Regions from separate parts of the Streptomyces sp. BI87 genome, predicted to be linked through region 2. Evidence: riboswitches for the same ligand, from Rfam matches in the RefSeq annotation. Region 2 holds a riboswitch; the other holds the start of a gene.
What was found. A riboswitch is a leader RNA that binds a small molecule or an ion and turns the genes downstream of it on or off. The one in region 2 is predicted to bind S-adenosylmethionine.

Region 1: another riboswitch for S-adenosylmethionine. It lies ahead of OIM89_RS23440 (aminotransferase class V-fold PLP-dependent enzyme); the one in region 2 lies ahead of thrC (threonine synthase).

The regions. Positions count from the first base shown of each region.
Region 1 covers NZ_CP110079.1:5,257,162-5,260,394, reverse strand. The annotation lists gene OIM89_RS23445 (glycerate kinase) at 1-222, shown strand, start outside; gene OIM89_RS23440 (aminotransferase class V-fold PLP-dependent enzyme) at 183-1,547, opposite strand; SAM riboswitch class IV at 1,819-1,935, opposite strand; gene trpD (anthranilate phosphoribosyltransferase) at 2,052-3,116, opposite strand.
Region 2 covers NZ_CP110079.1:2,917,364-2,920,596, reverse strand. The annotation lists gene OIM89_RS12605 (glucosyl-3-phosphoglycerate synthase) at 18-1,040, opposite strand; SAM riboswitch class I at 1,348-1,505, shown strand; gene thrC (threonine synthase) at 1,523-2,830, shown strand; gene OIM89_RS12595 (MoaD/ThiS family protein) at 2,917-3,195, shown strand.

The DNA.
Region 1 (3,233 bases), 2.3 Mb from region 2:
GGCGAGGGCCACGGCCAGGTACCCGGCGTGGACGCCTGCAGCGGCATCCTGCCCGCGCCGGTGGGGCTGGCGGAGGCGCTGGGCCGGGGCGCGGAGTTCCTCACCGACGCCACCGAGCGGGCCCTGCGGATGGTTTTGCTCGGGGCACGGCTCGGCCCGGTCGCGGCGGCCGCCGCCGTCGTTCAGACGGCCGGGACCCAGCGCCCGTCGACGGTGCGGTAGTCCAGGCGGGCGCCGGTGGTGACCAGTTCGCGGACGGCGCCGAGGAACCGCTCGACGTGCTCCTCGGGCGTCCCCGCCCCGAAGCTGACCCGGACCGCGCTGAGCGCCTGCCCGTCGGTCTCCTGGGGCGCACCGCACTCGCCGGGCTCGGTCCGCTCCGCCTCCAGCAGGGTGCGCACCAGCGGGTGGGCGCAGAAGAGGCCGTCGCGGACGCCGATGCCGTACTCGGCGGAGAGGGCGGCGGCCAGGTGCGAGCTGTGCCAGCCCTCGGCCGTGAAGGAGACCACGCCCACCCGGTCGGCGCCGGCCCCGAAGAGGTTCAGGACGCGGATGCCGGGCAGTTCCGCGAGGCCGGTCAGCAGCCGCTCCAGCAGCGCCTCCTCGCGGACGGCCAGCTGCTCCTGCCCCGCTTCGGTGAGCGCGGTGCAGGCGGCGGCGACGGCGTAGGCGCCGATGACGTTGGGCGAGCCGGCCTCGTGCCGGGCCGCGCCGGTGTGCCAGGAGACCTCCACCCCGCCGTCCTCGGCGCGGGTGACGGTCCGGCTGGCCCCGCCCCCGGCGAGGTACGGCTCGGCGGCGCGCAGCCAGTCGGCGCGTCCGGCCAGCACCCCGGAGCCGAACGGCGCGTACAGCTTGTGACCGGAGAAGGCGACCCAGTCGACGTCCAGCTCGGTCAGCGAGACGGGCCGGTGCGGGGCGAGCTGGGCGGCGTCCAGGACGATGCGGGCGCCGTGCGCGTGGGTGGCGGCGGCCAGTTCGCGGACCGGCCAGATCTCCCCGGTGACGTTGGAGGCGCCGGTGACGCAGACCAGCGCCGGGCCGTACGGGTCGCGGGCGGCGAGGGCCCGCTCCAGGGTGCGGACGGCCTCGTCGTGGCTGCGGGGCGCGTCGAGGACGGTGAGGCGGGCGGAGCGCCAGGGCAGCAGTGCGGCGTGGTGCTCGGTCTCGAAGACGAAGACCTCGCACCCCTCGGGAAGGGCGCCGGCCAGCAGGTTGAGGGAGTCGGTGGTGGAGCGGGTGAAGAGGAGTTCGTCGTCGGGGCGGCAGCCGAGGAAGGCGGCGACGGTGGCCCTGCTCTTCTCGAAGAGGTCGGTGGAGAGCTGGGAGAGGTGCCCGGCCCCCCGGTGGACGCTGCCGTAGTAGGGGGCGTAGGCGGCCACGTCGTCCCAGACCCGCTGGAGGGCGGGGGCGCTGGCGGCGTAGTCGAGGGCGGCGTAGGTGCGCTCCCCGCCGGTGGCGAGGGGGACGGTCACGTCAGCGCCCAGAACGGGCAGCGGGGCACAAATCGTCGGTTCGGCGACGGCGTGGACGGCGGTGGCGGTCATGGGTACTCCCGGAGCGGTGCGCGGCGGGGCGCGTGGCGACGCCCGGCGGCGAGGACGGAGAAGGGGGTGCGAGGTGGGGGGCAACCGCGGCCCGGGTCCCGGGAGTCACCCGGGAAGTACGGCGTCACTGCCCTCGCGGCCGAAGGCCGCGGGGAGAAAAGAAGAGAGGGACGCCGTCGGGCCGGCCGGCCCTAACGCATTCGCTTGCTCACGAGAACCGCTCCCTCGAAGGACCAGGACCCCTGGACACTCGCCCCGACGGGGCGCGAGGGGTCCGCGCTTGCCGCGGACGGTCTGACCGCGGCCTGGTCTTCACCCGGGGCACCCCGCCACGGACGGAGGGTTGCCGGACAGCGGGCCGGGGCCGTAGTCGCTGTCACTCATGACCTGCCAGCATCTTGCCACACCGGGCGGAACACGCAAGGCGCGGTCCGTCATGCGGACCGCGCCTCGGCGGTGCGGATACTCAACGGCCGCCTGCGGGCCGCGACTTGGGGTGCGGCCTCACCGGTGGGAGGCCGCCACCCAGCGCTCCAGGGCCGCCTGGGCGCGGCCGGAGTCCAGCGACTCGGCGGCCAGCCGCATCCCGTCGGCGATGCGCTCGGTCAGCGGCGCGGCCGAGGGGCGCAGGGCCGCGAGGGCCGCGGCGGAGTTGAGCAGGACGGCGTCCCGGACGGGGCCCTTCTCGCCCGCCAGGAGTCTGCGCGCCACATCGGCGTTGTACGAGGCGTCGGCGCCGCGCAGCGCCTCCACCGGCACCAGTTCGATGCCGACGTCGCGCGGGTCGAAGGTCTCCTCGCGCACCTCGCCGCCGCCGACCAGCCAGACCCGGGAGGTGGCGGTGGTGGTCAGCTCGTCGAGCCCGTCGTCGCCCCGGAAGACCAGCGCCGAGGAGCCGCGTTCGGCGAGGACGCCGGCGATGATCGGCGCCATCCGCGCGTCGGCGACCCCGGTGGCCTGGGCGCGGACCCGGGCCGGGTTGGTGAGCGGTCCCAGGAAGTTGAAGACCGTGCGGATGCCCAGTTCCTTGCGGGCCGGGGCGACGTGCCGCAGCGCCGGGTGGAAGCGGACCGCGAAACAGAAGGTGATCCCGGCCTCCTCCGCGACCTCGGCGACCCGGCCGGGGGCCAGCTCCAGATTGACGCCGAGCTTCTCCAGCACGTCGGAGGCGCCCGAGGCCGAGGAGGCGGCCCGGTTGCCGTGCTTGACGACCTTGGCGCCCGTCCCCGCGATCACGATGGCGGACATGGTGGAGATGTTGACCGTACGGGCGCCGTCGCCGCCGGTGCCGACGATGTCGACGCTCTCGCCGGGCACCTCGATGGTGCGGGCGTGCGCGTACATCCCGTGGACCAGGCCGCTGATCTCCTGGACCGTCTCGCCCTTGGCCCGCAGCGCGACCGCGAAGCCGGCGATCTGGGCGTCGGTGGCCTCGCCGCGCATGATGCGGTCCATCGCCCAGGCGGTGGCGTCGGCGCTCTGGTCACGTCCCTCCAGCAGGCCGTTGAGCACCTCCGGCCAGGAACGGACCGCCGTGGTGTCGCCTCCAGCGGGTTGCGCAGCGCTCATGGTCGCTCCTGGTTCGTCTCGAACTGCGGGATGGTCCATACCCTAACCAAGCCCGGCAACGGCCTGGGGCCCCGTCCAGCGAATGGACGGGGCCCCAGGCGTGGCGATCAGTCGGTC
Region 2 (3,233 bases):
CGCGACGGAGCTTGTCCTCATCCCGTCCGCCGGTGGTACGGGTCCTCCGGGACGCGGGTGTGGGCGGTGTGTTCCGGCAGGGGCTCCCGCGGGGCTCCGGCGAGGCGGCCGCCGCGGTACTCGGTGATCTCGATCATCGGGGGGCGCTCCTCCGTGTCGACCTGGGTGGTGCGGGCCACGAAGCCGTCGTCGCCGCGTTCGAACTGGGTCAGTTCCGGGCGGACCAGGTGGCCGCGGGCCAGCCGGAGCTGGGCCGTGCGGTAGATGGCTGCGGCCATGCGGCCGAGCGCCAGGCCGTCCTGGTGGCGGTGGATGCGGACGCCCACGTCCACCTGGGCCAGCGCGTCGAGGCCGACCGTGTGCAGGGCGTCCACCAGCAACCCCAGCTCCACGCCGTAGCCGACGGGGAACGGCAGCTGCTCCAGCAGGCTCCGGCGGACCGCGTACTCGCCGCCCAGCGGCTGGACGAAGCCCGCCAGCCGCGGCCAGTGCAGGTTGAGGACCGGGCGGGCCATGAGTTCGGTGACGCGGCCGCCCTGGCCGGGGGCCGAGCCGAGCGGACGGTCGTACATCGCCTTGACGAAGTCGACGTCCGGGTCGGTCAGCAGGGGGCCGACGATGCCCGAGACGAAGTCGGGCGAGAAGTCCTTCAGGTCGGCGTCGACGAAGCAGACGATGTCCCCGCTGGTCACCATCAGTGACCGCCACAGCACCTCGCCCTTGCCGGGCACGGCGGGCATCCTCGGCAGGATCACGTCGCGGTGCACGACCCGGGCCCCGGCGGCCGCGGCCTCCTGCGAGGTGCGGTCGGTGGAACCGGAGTCGATCACCACCAGTTCGTCGACGAGCGGTACGGCCTCCATGAGCGAGCGGCGGATCTCCGCCACGATCGCCCCGACCGTCGCCTCCTCGTTCAGGGCGGGCAGCACCACGCTGACCGTGGACCCGCTCCTGCGTTTGGCCGCCACCAGTGCGCTCAGCGGCCGGTCGGCGGCGGACCAGGACCGCTTGGTGAGCCAGCGCTCCACCTCTTCGAGCACGTGATCGTCCCCTCATGTCCGGGTCATGTCCGAGGCCATGTCCTAGGTGATGTCCCATGATCCCCCGGGCCTCCGCGCGTCCTCGCGGGAGGGCGATGCGCCAGAAAAGCGGTCGGTGACGAGGGGCGGCGGCCGGCGGCGCTGCCGGTACCTGGGCCCCATCTCGCGGTTCGGACGACCCACACAACTGTCCAAGCCGTCGGTTACAGTCTTGAACAGCGCGCGTGACCATCGCATGTCGAGAGACGCCGGTTCCGCGCCCGACAAACGCGTTCGGCCCCACCAGACAAGGGCTCCGACGCCATACCGCTCATCCAGAGGGGCAGAGGGACACGGCCCGTTGAAGCCCCGGCAACCCTCCGGTCGGTACTCCCGGCGCGTGTTCCACCCGCGTCCGCGAGGCTCCCGGCTCGGGAAGGTGCCAATTCCGTCTCGCGGCGAGATGCGTCGCGAGGAAGATGAGGAGAAAGGGCCTCGCCGTCATGGCTGTGCACACCGTCGCCACCCCCGCAACCCCCTCGCAGGACGCCCCCGCGGTCGATCTCGGTCCCGCTGTCGCCCTCTCCTGCCGTGAGTGCGGCGAGCGCTTCCCGCTCGGCCCCGTCTTCGCCTGCGTGAGCTGTTTCGGGCCCCTGGAGGTCGCCTACGACCTCCCCACCGGCGACCCCGAGGCCCTGCGCGCCGCCATCGAGGCCGGCCCGGACAACATCTGGCGGTACGCCCCGCTGCTGCCCGTCCCCGCCGACGTGGCCACCAAGCCCAGCCTCAACCCGGGCTTCACCCAGCTGGTCAAGGCCGACCACCTCGCCGCCGAGCTGGGCGTCACCGGCGGCCTGTACGTCAAGGACGACTCCGGCAACCCGACGCACTCCTTCAAGGACCGCGTCGTCGCCATCGCCGTCGAGGCCGCCCGCGCCTTCGGCTTCACCACCCTCTCCTGCTCCTCCACCGGCAACCTGGCCGGAGCCGTCGGCGCCGCCGCCGCCCGCGCCGGATTCCGCTCCTGCGTCTTCATCCCGCACGACCTGGAGCAGGGCAAGGTCGTCATGGCCGCGGTCTACGGCGGCGACCTGGTGGGCATCGAGGGCAACTACGACGACGTGAACCGCTTCTGCTCCGAGCTGATCGGCGACCCGCTCGGCGAGGGCTGGGGCTTCGTCAACGTCAACCTGCGCCCGTACTACGGCGAGGGCTCCAAGTCCCTGGCGTACGAGATCGCGGAGCAGCTCGGCTGGCGGCTGCCCGACCAGATCGTGATCCCGGTGGCCTCCGGCTCGCAGCTCACCAAGATCGACAAGGGGTTCAAGGAGCTGATCGCGCTCGGGCTGGTCGAGGACCGCCCGTACAAGATCTTCGGCGCCCAGGCCGAGGGGTGCTCGCCGGTCTCCACCGCGTACAAGGCCGGGCACGACGTGGTCCGCCCGCAGAAGCCCGACACCATCGCCAAGTCGCTGGCGATCGGCAACCCGGCCGACGGCCCGTACGTCCTGGACATCGCCCGGCGTACCGGGGGCGCCGTGGAGGACGTGGACGACGCGCAGGTGGTCGACGCCATCAAGCTGCTCGCCCGTACCGAGGGGATCTTCGCGGAGACGGCGGGCGGCGTGACCGTCGGCGTCACCCGGAAGCTCATCGAGGCCGGGCTGATCGACCCGTCGCTGACCACCGTCGTCCTCAACACCGGTGACGGCCTCAAGACCCTGGACGCGGTGGCGCCCACCACCGGACCGACCGCGACCATCCGGCCCGACCTGGACGCCTTCCGCGCCGCCGGTCTCGCCACCTCCTGACGCCGACGCCCGACGCCGTCCTCGCCCCGCGCGTCGCCGACGCGCCCTCACCCGTACCGCAGCCCCAGCTTCCGGAAGGCACTCCCATGAGCGTCAACGTCCGCATCCCCACCATCCTGCGCACCTACACCGGCGGCCAGTCCGAGGTCCCGGCCGAGGGCGCCACCCTCGCCGAGGTCATCGCCGACCTGGAGAAGAACCACTCCGGCATCGCCGCCCGCGTCCTGGACGACCAGGGCAAGCTGCGCCGCTTCGTCAACGTCTACGTCAACGACGACGACGTCCGCTTCGAGCAGGGCCTGGAGACCGCCACGCCCGACGGCGCCGGTATCTCGATCATCCCGGCGGTCGCCGGCGGCTGCTGAGCCCCGCCGCCTCCGCGGCGAACCCCCGCTCCACCGCA